4 regions of the Paenibacillus sp. NPDC057934 genome follow, and region 3 is predicted to be linked to each of the others. Evidence: riboswitches for the same ligand, from Rfam matches in the RefSeq annotation. Region 3 holds a riboswitch; each other region holds the start of a gene.

Region 1 (3,677 bases), on a different contig from region 3:
AACTCACTACTATCGAAGATATGAAAGAAGCTGCACGATTGATCCACGGACTAGGTGCCCGCAATGTTGTAGTCAAGGGCGGTAAGGCGCTGGATGGCTCCAAAGCGATCGACGTCTTCTTTAACGGTACAGACTACACCGTCTTCGAAGCAGATAAAATCGAACCGGCGCATAACCACGGCGCAGGCTGCACCTTTGCGGCTGCGATTACCGGTGGACTGGCGAACGGCCTGACCGTAGACGAAGCGGTTGCCACAGCGAAAGACTTCGTCTCTGCGGCCATTCGCAACGGATTCGCGTTCAACCAGTACGTAGGACCAGTCTTCCACGGCGGCCACCGCCTGGAACAATAGGTCTCGCCCATCTGGCGAATAATCCTGTCATCCAAAAGAGCAGAGCCGACATCCTCGGCTCTGCTCTTTTTATACGGCTATAGCAAGCTGTTCAGCAGCTTTTAACTTGTTAACGAGATTGTAGACACCCTATCCGGCTAAATGTGCCCTACAGGCTATTTTCCTCAGGCTACCGTCCCCTCAGTTCTCCCTGACAGTCGTCTCGGCACCTTCACGTTCATTTACGAAGCTGAGATGGCTTCTCCCCCAACCACACATACTGTCCAACACCACAGCAATCGTCCTGCCATGCTCAGAAAGGCTGTATTCCACGCGTGGAGGCATCTCCTGATAAAAGATCCGGTCAATGAGCCCGTCCTCCTCCAGCTCCCGTAGCTGCTTTGTGAGCGTGCCTTGGGACACGTCCGGTATCCTCCGCCGCAGTTCCCCGAACCGCTGCGTCCCGTCCACCAGCAGCATGAACAGGATCAGCGGCTTCCATTTGCCCCCAATGACATCCAAGGTTGCCAGAACGCCTGTCAGTCTGGGTTCCTGCGAATTTCGTTTCATCATCATCACCTCTCCTGTTCTCTTCATCATACCTGTGACGCCCCTCCATTGCACGTCTCTCCTAAATAGTACGAATTTTCGTACCGGGTACGAATAAAGTGCGTACTGTGCAGCGCCGTTATTTTACCCAATAATAGAATAGAAACTAACATACGAATAAAGGAGAACAACCTATCATGTCAACTCTTACTTTACAAAATCAACGGGTCGTTATTATAGGAGGAAGCTCCGGGATTGGCCTCGCAACGGCCAAGCAAGCGGTGGAGCAAGGTGCATTCGTCGTTCTGGCAGGTCGGTCCTTGGACAAACTGGAACTAGCCAAGGAGAGACTGGGCGCAGACTCCGTGGAAATATACACATTGGATAACAAAGATGAGGAACAGCTGAAATCCTTTTTCGAGCAAGTGGGTCCGTTCGATCATCTGTTCACGCCTGGTGCCAGCTATGTCAGAGGGCCGATTACGTCAAGTGCGGAGGTTGCCCGCAGTTGTTTTGACGCCAAATTCTGGCCACAATACAATACTGTAAAATATGCTGCCCCGCAGATGCGCCCGAATGGATCGGTCGTACTGATGTCCGGTGCCTTTGGGCAAAGACCGCTCACAGATGGCGCTTCCTACGCTGCCTGCAATGGAGCCATCGAAAGTCTGGGTAAAGCACTGGCGGTGGAGCTGGCCCCTATTCGGGTCAATGTCATTTCCCCGGGAACGATCCACACAGAATTTAACTGGGATGGCGCCGAACAGGCAGTTCGGGATGAATCCTATAACGCCTATGCCAAAATCAACCTGCTCGGCCGGATCGGCACAGCCGCAGAAGCCGCACATACTGTCGTATATCTGATGACGAACGGATATACCACCGGCAGCACCCTGTTCCCAGACGGCGGCTATATTTTACGCTAATCTCCTAGCATACTCTCAAAATAAAAGGTGCCCCGAACAGCCAGAAAGCTAGCTAATTCGGGGCACCTTTTATGTATTTCCTGGATTACTTCTGTCCAGTCATGGCCAGATAGCTTGTCTCACTCACGACACGGCGTGCGGTAACATAACGATCAGCATAATACGATTCCGACAATTTGCTGATGCGAACGCCCTTGCTGCTGGAGGAATGAGCGAACTCACCATCACCGATATAAATACCCGCATGAGAAATTCCGTTACCGAGGGTATTAAAGAATACTAAATCTCCGACACGAAGATCTTCTTTAGCTACAGCTGTTCCAGCTTTAGCTTGGGACTGCGAGGTACGCGGAAGATCTCCGGCATTGAACTTATTGAATATGTATAAAATAAATCCGGAACAATCAAAACCCGCTGCTGTTGTGCCTCCCCATACATAAGGAGTACCAAGGAGTTGGTTCACTTCATTCTCGATCTTAACGTCACTGGCAAAGGCGGCTGGTGCTGCTGCAGTTAATAGAATAGCGGCTCCAAGTACAGAAACAATAAACTTCTTCAGACCGTGATTCTCCCTTCAAATGCCTACGGAGTTAGCTGAGGGTTCGGTTAAAGGTTTCCCTATATTCCCTTGCTTTCAGGAATAATTCACCCAGATGTGGTTCCCCCGTTTTCAACGATTGAAATTCGGCAACATTGATTAATATTTTGTAACTATTTGTATAGTAGTATAGATGTCCCCCTTCTGTCAATGCTATTTGATAGATTCATAACTTTATTTGCTCCCACATTCTTTCTACATATTTATAGATTATACTGCTATTTACCGGTTATTTTTCGCGGAATCGGGCCTGATATTTCTATCAATTCTTCCTCTATCGGTCCCGCAGGCGTACATGAATATGAAAGTAAAAGACTGGTAACATTCTTGTAATCACTGCGGGTAACTGTGGTTTGAGATTAATTAGATTATAATATCAGTTATTTTGTCACAACTATCTTCATTTCCAGGTTTTATAGGTGGCGACCTCTGATTCAGGGTACATTTTCGGAATAGCAAAAAGACGCTACAAGCACCAAAGAATTGGAATGATAGCGTCTTTTAATTACAAGTATAATCAATAACAGAAAGTTAGAAATCTTAAATCGCTATTACCAAGGCAGTTGCTGGTCTTGGTGATAGAACCCGCCTGTTGGACCATCGGCTGGCAGTGTAGCAAACTTAATACTGGTCAGACTTCCTTCTCTTTCATCCAAAGAGGCTTTCTCTCCTCCAAGTCCAGTGCGGACCCAACCCGGATGAACGGAATTCACCTTGATCGGCGTGTCCTTCAGTTCGTGTGCTAAATGAACAGTAAATGCATTCAAGGCTGTTTTAGAAGCATTATATGCAAATGTCTTCATTGAATAAATTGGAGCAGCAGGATCTGAATGGACAGTCAGAGAACCGAGAACACTGGACAGATTTACAATACGCCCTGCTTCAGATTTACGGATAAGCGGCAGTAACGTTTGTGTCAGCTGGATCAGTGAGAAAAAGTTAACATTAAACGTTTCTCTAAGTAGTTCAATTGGAAGTGTACTTGTACGGTTAACAACTTCGACTGATACACTTTCTTCATCCAGTAAGATCCCCGCATTATTAATTAATATATCTAGTTTCCCAAAGTTTTTCTCAATGTAGTCATACACGGTAGCATGATCTGAAATGGTATTCACGTCAATTTTTACGCTCACTACATCTAATCCTTCTTGTTTCAGTTCCGCTGCAACAGCTTGTCCTTTATCCGCATCGCGGGCGCCGATAATTACGGTAGCTCCCAATTTGCCAAGCCCACGAGCAGTTTCCACACCAATTCCACGAGTAGCGCCT
Region 2 (3,677 bases), on a different contig from region 3:
CTTTCCTTCGGAAAGCTTTTAGGCGGTCGCTTTCGCTCCTACAGTTCCAAACTTCCCCCTTCGTTTCTTCTCGCTTTTCGTTACTTTCTTTTGTTCGGCTTATAAAGAGTCATTACCTCTTATCTTAACACTTTTAAATGATATTGATTCTCATTATCTATGTCAACATAAATATTAAATATTCTACAGGGTTCGCGCCTGATTGACACCAACATACAATTCGAAACAAAAAAAGAAGCCGCATCGCGACTTCTCTTTAATGTACAGCTAATTCTGAGCTATTTGTTCAAATGATAAGGCACTGTGGCGACCACGACATCCTTCTGGTTCATTAGATAGGAACGAATCAAGAAACTGGTCTGGTTATGCAATAGAGCCTGCCACCAATGCTTCGTAATAAATTGCGGAATCAGGATCGTGATGTGATCTGTCGAAGCGGTCTTCCACTCCACCGTATCGATGAACTTGAGCAGTGGACGGAGAATGCTGCGGTACCGAGAGCGTAGGACAATAAGTCGTACACCCGGATTCCATTCCTCCCACTTCTGCTCCATCCGGTGAATCTCCTCTTCATCAAAACCGACGTACACTGCAACCACGTTATCCGTTAACGACTTTGCGTAACTAAGCGAATGCAAAACGGCGCGGGTAACACCAGCTACAGGCACAACCACGGTGCTTCCTTTAATGACTGGTTTATCCTTGTCGAGACAGATACGGAGCTGATCCGCCGTATTCATGTAGTGACCATGTATGCGGTAGAACACGAACATTACGATTGGCAGGAAGATAAAGGCCATCCACACACTGGAGAATTTGGTGATGATGAAAATCAGCGTAATCGTTAATGTCGTCAGCATCCCGATTGTGTTGACAACAAATTTACTTTGCCAGCCAGCCGGCTTCAATTTGTACCAGCGAACCATCATACCCAGCTGCGACAGTGTAAATGGAATGAACACCCCGACAGCATACAGTGGAATCAGGCCTTCTGTATTCCCGTGAAATGCGGCTACCAATAGTGCAGACATCACACCGAGGAAAATGATCCCGTTCGAGAAACCGAGCCGGTCACCACGGACCATGAATGCATGCGGCATGTATTTGTCTTTGGCGAACATACAGGCAAGCAGCGGGAACGCCGAGTAAGCGGTATTGGCTGCCAGGAACAAAATAACAGCGGTAATCCCTTGAATGAAGAAATACAGCACGCCGCGTCCAAAGGTGGATTCCGTGATCTGGGATACGACGGTAGCTTTCTCGTCAGGCACAATGCCATACCAGTACGCCAGAACGGTTATGCCTGTGAACATAATTCCTAGAATGAGGCCCATGGCCATTAGGGTTTTGGCCGCATTTTTCTCAGCAGGCGCTTTAAAGTTCGGAATGGCATTGGACACAGCCTCGACCCCGGTTAAAGCCGAACAGCCAGAGCTAAAAGCCTTCAGGAGCAGGAACAAGCTGACATTGGATACCGCAGTCCCGATTTCGGGAACATGGGCATGCGCGCCGCCCGTGGCATATTTTATAACCCCTGAAATAATTAAGACGAAAATGGAAATAACAAACAGGTATACAGGAACAGCAATGAAAGATGCGGATTCTGTTACGCCGCGTAGATTAAGTATCGTTAGGATGATAATTACGGTCACTGCAATAAGAACAGTATGCCCATGCAAGCTTGGAAAAGCCGATGTGATCGCATCAGTACCTGCGGACGCACTTACGGCAACCGTTAGAATGTAATCCACCAACAAAGAGCCACCAGCCAAAAGCCCGGTCGGAACACCCAGATTGTTCTTAGCTACGATATAAGCACCGCCGCCTTGTGGATAAGCAAAGATCGTCTGCCGGTATGATAAAATCAGAATCGCCAGCAGTCCCAATACGGCAAGTGCAATTGGCAGGGAGTACCAGATCGCTGTGAACCCCGCGGCGACCAGTACAATCAGAATTTGTTCCGTTCCGTAGGCCACAGACGAGAGCGCATCTGAAGACAGAACAGCCAGTGCTTTCACCTTGGATAACTTTTCATGATCGAGTTCGTTCGATTTCATCGGACGGCCGATCAAAAGTCGTTTTACTTTGCTTACCATTGTAGAAACAGTTCCTCTCTTTGTGAGTTGAATCGGTCATACCGTGCGCCGTTTTCACGGGTGGATTTCATAAATGCAGGCACAAAAATAAGCATACGGAAATGATCCGCACGCCTATGGCATGGTCATTATCCCACCTTTGCTTACGAGGTTAGCTGGCGGATTCGGGCTGTGGTAGCCCTACGGTCCCGGCCATATTGGCCGCTTCCGATTCACCCCTTTGGCATCGTATGCCAAGATTGGTTCCCCCGTTTTTCCTAGGAAAATTCAGCGCATATTCAACTTCTCACAAGGTCTAATATTAGTCTACAAAGTGCATCCAGTAAAGCGGTGAAAAAAATGAAAAAAGAATGAAAAAACATTCAAAACCCGCAAATTTTATATCGGGAACTGTCCGCTCTTTCATTCTCTTCTATTATCCCTTCGGCCCGTGTTTTTATAACATTTTGACGTTATTTGTGACGAATCAGCAGGGAATATTTATTGGTTGTACTTGATTATGCTTCTTCTGTTTCCTGCTCCAGAGGCTTGCGGCCAAACCAGAGTAAAACTGTGATCAAGGCAAAAGCGATTAACGCCATAAACGGAATCGTGATAAAACCAAAATAATTCAAATAATCCTTGTTACAAGGAACTCCCACCGTGCAAGGAATAATCTTGCTGAGAGCGGGAATTTTCTGTTCTGCGTAGTGATACAGTGAAATGCTTCCCCCGATAATGCTCAGCGGCAGCACATAAGGAATAATGCGCTTGTCTCCCCGGTACGTAGCAATGCCTAGCAAAAAGAGCTGGGGATACATAAAGATGCGCTGGAACCAGCAGAGCTTGCAGGGCTCATACTTTAGAACCTCACTCAAGTATAGGCTGCCTGCCACGGCCACCACTGACACAAACCAAGCCAGGTAAAGAGCGTTACGGCGGCAAAATAGGGAGAATTTACTCATTTCACTTGGCCTCCGCCGCTTTGGCTGCAGCATCTACTTCTGCCGAAATAGCGTCAAAGTTAAACGGTTCTGCGGATTTCACGCCATTAATGAAGAGGGTTGGCGTATTATTAACCCCTGCGTCGGAAGCTGTCTTAATGTCACGCTGCAGTTCGTCATAATACGTCCGATCCTTGATATCCTTGCGCAGCAGCTCCAGATCAATGTTCAGCTTTTCCTTCTCAGCCAAGCCTACCAAATAATCCTCGGTAGCCCACTTGGCATTCTCATCTCCCTGATTTGCATATACGGCATCAAAGAACTTCCAGAACTCATCAGCATTCTGATGATAAATGGACAGCGCAGCCAGTGAAGCTGTTTCGGAATCAGGACCGATAAAGGCCATATTCACAAAGTAAAAAGAGGCTTTTCCTGGCTCAACCAGTTCTTTCACGATTTGCGGTTTTATTAACCCCGTGAATTGGGCACAAGCGGGACATTTGAAGTCTCCAAATTCAACAATTTTGACCGGTGCATCCTCTTTACCCAGTCTCGGCAGCTCACTGTAATTGAAGCTCGTCGGCTCTGCCGCTGTGGTGGTGGAGGAAGTATCCTTGGATGCCATCATAAATAGGACTACAAAAATAATGACTACAAA
Region 3 (3,677 bases):
CGCCAGCTTTTCCTTGAAGGAAGGCATTTGGCCCCGTCCTTTGGTTACTATACTGTAAATCCCAGCAGCGTCGTGCTGGCCACCTTCGTTTTTCAAGCTAGGTCCTACCCCGCCTTGAAGCTGATCGCCATGGCAGGTGATACAATTGGCTTTCACAGTCGCTTCTGCCTTAGCGGCATCAAGCTGAATTTCAGGCATAGTAGGCTTGTTCTGTTCAGCTACCTCTTCTTTACCTGGAAGTGTGAACATTAGAACTACCGCAAAGGCGCAGGCGGCAAAAAACAATCCGCTCATGATCCATTTTTGCATCCCCAATCGTCCCTTCTATGTAAGCTGCTCCCTATATTATAGCGGAAGGTGAAGCGTTATCATAGCATTTGTGGCAAAAAAATGAACGCCCAAGCGATACTTCTTTAAAGTTCCTATAACATAGCATCATTTCTCATAGACCATACAATAAAATGGTTTGCTTCCAGTAGGTGTCATTCGTTCATAAGTGTCTGAAATCGTAAAACCACTCTTTTGGTAAGTCCGTATGGCTCGCTGATTCCAGGTCAGCACCTCCAAATCAACCTCCCGCCCAGGATAGCGCAGAACTGCAGCTTGGACAATGGCGCGGACAAAGTGCTGACCCATTCCGTGACCGCAAAGCTCAGGACGCATACCGATCCCCAAACGTACTACACCTTCCATCGGGAACAGCTGTGCGAAGCCGCAGAGATCGCCTTCATCGTTCAGCACAGATACATACTGCTCACTACGCAGCTGAGGATCGCCAAACTCAATGCCGAGCTCCTCCATCTGTTTCCAGGGCATCCAGCCATATATATTGTAAGGAGGCTCATAGCTCCATTGGCAGATGTCTTCAGCATGGCTGTTCTCCATGGGTACCACATGGAACGTAACAGGTAAATGAATCATAGGATCGTGAGTCCTCCTTTCCATAGGATAAAGTTCTATAATTTAATTATATACAAAAAGCATAAGATCGGGCGCAGAAAGTCGGGAAAATGTTGTTTGGTGAATTTCAGGAAGGGTAATGAAGAGTAACAGAGACGACAAAAAAAGCCCTTCTCCAGATTTCGATAAAATCGGGAAAAGGACTCACTTATAACTTATTGTACATCGTCAAAATCTTGAGTATCCGTTGCAAGCGCCTGATAAGCATCCGTACTCATCACGCGTTTAGCACCCACATAACGACTAACATAATAGCTCTCGCTCAATGAACTGATCGTTACACCACGAGAAGATGAAGCATGGGCGAATTTGCCTTCGCCAACATAAACGCCAACGTGGGAGATTCCTTTGCCACTGGTATTGAAGAATACCAGGTCGCCTGCTCTAAGTTCGTCACGTGACACCGTGGAGCCCATCTGATATTGGGAACCGGATTGGTGTGGCAGATCAATACCAATCTTGTTGAAGACAAACATTGTAAAACCAGAGCAATCAAATCCACTTGTAGACGTGCCACCAGCTACGTACTTGGTGCCGATAGCCTTGTCAATCACCTTATCCATCTTGGAATCGGCGAAAGCGCTTCCTGCTCCAATAGCGGTAAGCATCATAGAAAAGCCAAGCACTGCTGCTGCTAATTTCTTCTTCAAAAGTGTAAACCCCTTCCAATGCCTACGAGGTTAGCTTAAGGGTTCGGTTGAAGGTCCCCTATGACCCCTCTTCGAACAGGAGGTCAATTCACCCAAAGTGGTTCCCCCGTTTCCCTAATGGTTAGGGAACTCGGCATATACTGTTGATTAGAATTAGACTGCTATATGAATACATGACAAAACCTTATAAAAAGGTGACTCAATAATTACAAAAATGTTACTAAAAACTCACTGCGCTAATTGTAACAAACACAGCGTCGCTTGGCAATCATTTATAGCATATTTGTACGCAAAAAATGGGATTTTAAGAGCGGATTCTCACTATTAACGTTGAAAATAGAGGACAAACTGAAATTTCCAAAATTTATTGAGTTTTTTGGCACAAAGATGATTCATCTGCTCCCCTGAGGTGTATACGTATACTATAAAATAGGAAAAACCCGGAAATTGACTATGATGATAATCAGTCTCCAGGCACAATATAGATATGAAGTTAAATAGAATGGTCGTAGTGTAGAGGTTTGTTTAGTCGTAGGCAACCGCTTTATAAGCAGTTGTGCTCATGATGCGTTTGGCACCAATGTAGCGGTCAGCCCAGTATTTCTCACTCAGTGAGCTAATAATGACGCCACGTGAAGATGACGATTGGGCAAATTTACCATTTCCGACGAAGATGCCGACATGAGATACACCGTTACCAAGTGTGTTGAAGAATACGAGGTCTCCGGGCCGCATTTGACTGCGAGAGATGGAGGTACCTGCGCTATATTGCGATTGGGATGTGCGCGGCAACGAAATGCCGATGCTTTTGTATACATATGTAGTGAATCCAGAACAATCAAATCCCGCAGTGCTTGTCCCTCCAGTTTTATAGGAGGTTCCGAGGGTTTTTGTGATAACCGAGTCCATTTTGGAGTCTGCTGAAGCGCTATTGGTTCCGATACCGATGGCGAGTGCCAAGCCCAGTGTGGCTGTAACAATGATTTTCTTGAAATTCTGTCTGTTCAAAAGATGTACTCCTTCCAAGGCCTGCGAGGTTAGCTTAAGGGTTCGGTAGAAGGTCCCCTATGATCCCTCTCTTACGAGATCAATTCACCCAAAATATGGTTCCCCCACTTCCCGGTGCAAGGAATTCGGCGTTTTATGCACCTAAAGTGTGACGTATCGACAACTGCATACATGACATAAATGAAGTTATTAAGAAGTGCCTTCAAAAGATTACAAAGTTGTTACTAGTAGTACAGAAGCCATTGTATCAAACCCGTTACCATTTTGCAAATCGCTCTGCTGAAGATGACAAAAAAAGAGTCGCGGCTCCTGTTATCCAGGAACAATGACTCTTCTAATATGCCCTGAGTGGGGCGAATTTATTGTGGGAATGCTTTACTCCTCCATAGGTCATATTGAGCCGCTATGCCCCACAATTTAAGCAGTGTGGACGGGAGCGGAAGGAGTTGGCGGATCAGGAGTGCGGGCAGGCCTGGGAAGTAAATAATCCCCAAAGCGTAGATCACCAAGAGAAGCAGACTGCCTGCTCCCATTACGAGCGATACCCCTATCGCGGTGAGGAAGCACCGTAGGGCGATTAGCAGGGAAGAGAACATACCAGTCCCGGCCGTATAGCCGAACTGCATGTACAACAACAGCAAGCGGATAACATACACATAGGCGCACCAGACCAGAATATAGGGAATGCCATTCAGCAGCAGCTTATAGTCCATTAAAGATGACAGCAGCAGTGTATATATCTTGGGTGCGAACCAGTAAACGGGTAGAAGGGCGAATAGCCACTCTACCAGGCTGAAGACCAGCACGGACAGACCATGCTTCTTCATGCCGGGAAAAAAGAACAGACCGCGTTCTCCTGAACGCTCCTGATGCAGCTCATGCAGCAGACCCGCCCGAATGAACGGGGAAATGAGCAGTCGCAGCACGGTCAACCCCAGCAGCATGCATAGCCAGCGCTGTACGTCAGGGTCCGAGGTAAGACTATGCTGACCCTCGATGTAGAACAGCAGCCTGGACATACCGCTGCCCCCCGCGTTGTGTTCAGGATAACGCAGGAGG
Region 4 (3,677 bases), on a different contig from region 3:
CCCTGTTGATGGCGATGATACTACATCCGTATTTGGCACGGGTATTCAACTGAGACAAACTCTTACCATCCATGCACGATGGAACATTCATCTCGACGATTTTATAATCCTTGGATATTTCGATATAATCCAGCAGATTGGGAGTAACCAACTGGTGAGCCACCCGAATCCCCATATCCCGCTCCGGGAAAATCACCCGGTCCACACCCAGCTTGGTCAAAGCACGTCCATGAAGAATAGATATGGCTTTGGCTACCACCTGCTTGACGCCAAGTTCCTTCAGCAGAATGGCTGTCAGAATACTACGCTCCATATTATCGCCAATGGCTACAATGCCGCAGTCGAAATTTCTGACACCGAGCGAACGCAAAATGCCCTCGTCTGTGGCATCCGCCATCACCGCATGGGTGAGCTTGTCACTCATCTCCTCCACCCGTTCTTCCAGATGGTCCACGCCGAGCACCTCATAGCCCATATCCATCAGCTCAAGCGCCAAGCTTGAACCGAACCGTCCCAGCCCAATTACTACAAATTGCTGTGGTTTCATCTCCCGATAACTCCTTATCCAATAATCATTTTGCCTTCCGGATACTGATACAATGGTTTACCCTGTTTTGGACCAAGTGCGTAGGCCAGCGTTAATAGTCCCAGCCTGCCAGCAAACATGGTGAAACAGATGAGGATTTTGCCAACTAACGACAGCTCCGGCGTCAATCCCATGCTCAGCCCCACAGTCGCGAAAGCCGATGTCGTCTCGAACAGAATCTCTAAAAAGTCGCGTCCCTCGGTCGTCGAGAGCACCATAGATACAGTGACAATCAATAGGAGAGCGAGCAAGGTAATGGTCAGTGCTTTGAACACCCGCTCCTGCGCCAGCCGGTAACGGAAGAATACAATATCCTCACGCCCACGCAACATAGAGATTACGGCACCAATCATGAGCGTAAAAGTCGTTGTTTTGATCCCGCCACCGGTAGAACCGGGAGAAGCACCGATAAACATTAGAATCACAATAAAAAATTGCGTGGCCTGACGCAGCCCGGAAATATCCAGCGTATTAGCCCCAGCTGTACGGGGTGTGACAGACTGGAAGAATGCAGACAGTATTTTGCCGCCAATGTTCAAGGAGCCCATGCTCCGCGGATTCGTAAATTCAAATACAAAAATCACGAGCGTCCCCGCCAAAATCAACGCTGCGGTTGTGGATAATACAACCTTGCTGTGCAGCGACAACCTGCGCTTGCGCCGGTAATCGACGATATCGGCAATTACGATAAATCCAAGGCCACCAGTGACAATCAGGAACATAACAATCAGATTCACTACAGGGTCATTTACATATCCCATCAGGCTACTGTAATGCCCGAACAGGTCAAAACCTGCATTGTTGAACATGGAAATGGAGTGGAACAGTCCAAAATAAATCGCCTTGCCGAGCGGCATATCAAACGCCCAGCGTATCGACAGCAGCAGTGCCGCACTCCCCTCGATCATGAGTGAATAGATCAGTACTCGGCGGATGAGCCGTACAATGCCTTCCATCGAGCTCTGATTCATGGCCTCTTGTAGGATAAGCCGGTCGCGCAGCGAGATTTTCCGCTTTAACACCAGAGCAAAGAGCGTTGCCATCGTCATGAAGCCCAGGCCGCCAACCTGAATCAGGAGCATAATGACGGTCTGCCCGAAAAGGGAGAAATACGTACCGGTGTCCACGACTACCAACCCGGTAACGCAGGTAGCAGAAGTTGCTGTAAATAGCGCATCTATAAAATTTAATGAATGTCCCGACCGACTGGAAACCGGAAGCATCAGCAGCAGCGTGCCAATCAAAATAATCGCCGCAAAACCGAGTACCAGCGTCTGGGGCGGGGAAAGCTTCAATATTGTGAAACGGTTCAACTTGGGGAATGGCGGAGCCAAATCCTCACCTCTCACTATAATAAATTGACGGTGTATGCCATTAGAATGCCAAACAAAAAAAGCACTGGAACACCAATGCCTCTACCCCTTGGTTCCTGCAGTGTTCTGAAGCCTACGAGGTTAGCTGACGGATTCGGGCGGCTGCAGGCTGCCCTATTCGTTCCCGGAACGAAATTCACCCCTGAAGATCGGCGCTCAAACTTACGTCTGCAAGCACCTTTCACTTCTTATGGTTCCCCCGTTTTCAATTGAAATTCGGCTTATATCTAATTGCATTCAAATTATATACGTTCTGTCCTGACATCACAAAGACACTATTAAGTATATTTGGATAAAATAATGTCTTAAAGAGAGACCGCGAACGCAGGAGACCCTGTTCTCATTCCTTTTCCGTGACTTGCCTGTGATTGCATCGTTTTTCACGGTTTCATGAATACGTAGAACTTTTAAACCTTGAAATTGTATGGTGAGAAATGATACACTACATACAACAAGTGTATGATCCATACCCATACACATTATTCCTACTAGGGGGTAGACATGGAAGAATCTTTGGAGCTGCTGCCACAGCAATTTCAGATCAATCCCTCGCGTCCCATCTATGAACAATTCGTCGAAGCCATCCGGGGCCGGATTGTTACTGGTCTCATCCCACTTGGCTCGCGTCTGCCATCAGTCAGGGACTTGGCCGCCGACCGAGGCGTGAATCCCACTACAGCTGCAAGAACCTATCAGGAGCTGGAGCGAATGGGCCTGATCGTCACCTATCGTGGACAGGGTACCTTTGTTACGAGAGAACAGGATGTCATCGGGGAGGCCCGCAAGGAAATGATCCTGGAGGCCGTGCGACAATTTAAAGCTGCGGGTGACAGCCTGGGGCTATCAGTTGAGCAGATGCTGCAATTTGATAAGGAGGAATCTTGATGCGTATGAATAACGATATTTCTGCACTGCCAGAACACACGGCCGCCGTGCAATGTCAGAACCTAACCCTCCACGCGAGGAAAAAAACAATTCTGGACGACGTAAGTTTCCATATTCCCCAAGGCAGTATCACGGGACTGCTCGGTCCTAACGGTGCGGGTAAGTCTACCCTATTACGTCTGATCACCGGACTGGCTACACCAGACTCCGGCTCCGTGAAGATTTTCGGCGAATCTGCCGGTGTAGAGCGTCTAGGACAATTATCCCTGCTGCCGGACCGCAGCAGCCTGCCTGGATGGCTGACTGTAGGGCGCTGGCTTCACTTTGCTGAAGGCATATATCCCGATTGGGACAATGTGAAGGCAGAGCAGCTAATGGGTCAGCTTTCCGTTAAGAGGGAATCCCGTATCTCAACCTTATCCCGCGGGGAAGAAGCCAGACTGCAACTGCTGACCTGCCTGTCCCGCAAAGCTCCGTTAGTCATACTCGATGAGCCCTTCACTGGCGTGGACCTTATTTCCAGAGAGGAAATTGCGTCCACAGTTGTGGGCGAGATGGCTGATGGTGAGCGTACCTTTTTTATTGCTACGCATGATATCCGGGAAATGGAGCTACTGTTTGACCGCCTCATTCTAATCGGTAACGGACGGATTCAAGGTGTTGAGGATGTGGAACAGCTCCGTAAGTCCGGTCAGTCCGTTGAATCCCGTTACAGGGAAGTGTTCGCATGACAACGCTTAGAGCATTAACAGATCTGGAGTATAGCCGCTATAATCCGTATAAATGGGGCAGACAATCTTTTTGGGGGATTACTGTAGCGCTATTCACTCTGC

Evidence for each region. Region 3 has a riboswitch for cyclic di-AMP ahead of ACFVRY_RS29110 (C40 family peptidase). Riboswitches for the same ligand answer to the same signal wherever they lie in the genome.
Region 1: another riboswitch for cyclic di-AMP. It lies ahead of ACFVRY_RS00465 (C40 family peptidase); the one in region 3 lies ahead of ACFVRY_RS29110 (C40 family peptidase).
Region 2: another riboswitch for cyclic di-AMP. It lies ahead of ACFVRY_RS21420 (APC family permease); the one in region 3 lies ahead of ACFVRY_RS29110 (C40 family peptidase).
Region 4: another riboswitch for cyclic di-AMP. It lies ahead of ACFVRY_RS19785 (TrkH family potassium uptake protein); the one in region 3 lies ahead of ACFVRY_RS29110 (C40 family peptidase).

The regions. Positions count from the first base shown of each region.
Region 1 covers NZ_JBHVPB010000001.1:103,396-107,072, reverse strand. The annotation lists gene thiD (bifunctional hydroxymethylpyrimidine kinase/phosphomethylpyrimidine kinase) at 1-353, shown strand, start outside; gene ACFVRY_RS00475 (winged helix-turn-helix transcriptional regulator) at 534-905, opposite strand; gene ACFVRY_RS00470 (SDR family oxidoreductase) at 1,079-1,807, shown strand; gene ACFVRY_RS00465 (C40 family peptidase) at 1,893-2,366, opposite strand; cyclic di-AMP (ydaO/yuaA leader) riboswitch at 2,371-2,507, opposite strand; gene ACFVRY_RS00460 (SDR family oxidoreductase) at 2,957-3,677, opposite strand, start outside.
Region 2 covers NZ_JBHVPB010000009.1:221,452-225,128, reverse strand. The annotation lists gene ACFVRY_RS21420 (APC family permease) at 279-2,096, opposite strand; cyclic di-AMP (ydaO/yuaA leader) riboswitch at 2,222-2,379, opposite strand; gene ACFVRY_RS21415 (disulfide oxidoreductase) at 2,594-3,040, opposite strand; gene ACFVRY_RS21410 (DsbA family protein) at 3,042-3,677, opposite strand, start outside.
Region 3 covers NZ_JBHVPB010000022.1:15,934-19,610, forward strand. The annotation lists gene ACFVRY_RS29100 (c-type cytochrome) at 1-309, opposite strand, end outside; gene ACFVRY_RS29105 (GNAT family N-acetyltransferase) at 436-921, opposite strand; gene ACFVRY_RS29110 (C40 family peptidase) at 1,116-1,610, opposite strand; cyclic di-AMP (ydaO/yuaA leader) riboswitch at 1,615-1,756, opposite strand; gene ACFVRY_RS29115 (C40 family peptidase) at 2,136-2,618, opposite strand; cyclic di-AMP (ydaO/yuaA leader) riboswitch at 2,622-2,759, opposite strand; gene ACFVRY_RS29120 (hypothetical protein) at 2,978-3,677, opposite strand, start outside.
Region 4 covers NZ_JBHVPB010000008.1:264,642-268,318, forward strand. The annotation lists gene ACFVRY_RS19780 (potassium channel family protein) at 1-547, opposite strand, end outside; gene ACFVRY_RS19785 (TrkH family potassium uptake protein) at 562-1,899, opposite strand; cyclic di-AMP (ydaO/yuaA leader) riboswitch at 2,014-2,191, opposite strand; gene ACFVRY_RS19790 (GntR family transcriptional regulator) at 2,461-2,844, shown strand; gene ACFVRY_RS19795 (ABC transporter ATP-binding protein) at 2,844-3,575, shown strand; gene ACFVRY_RS19800 (hypothetical protein) at 3,572-3,677, shown strand, end outside.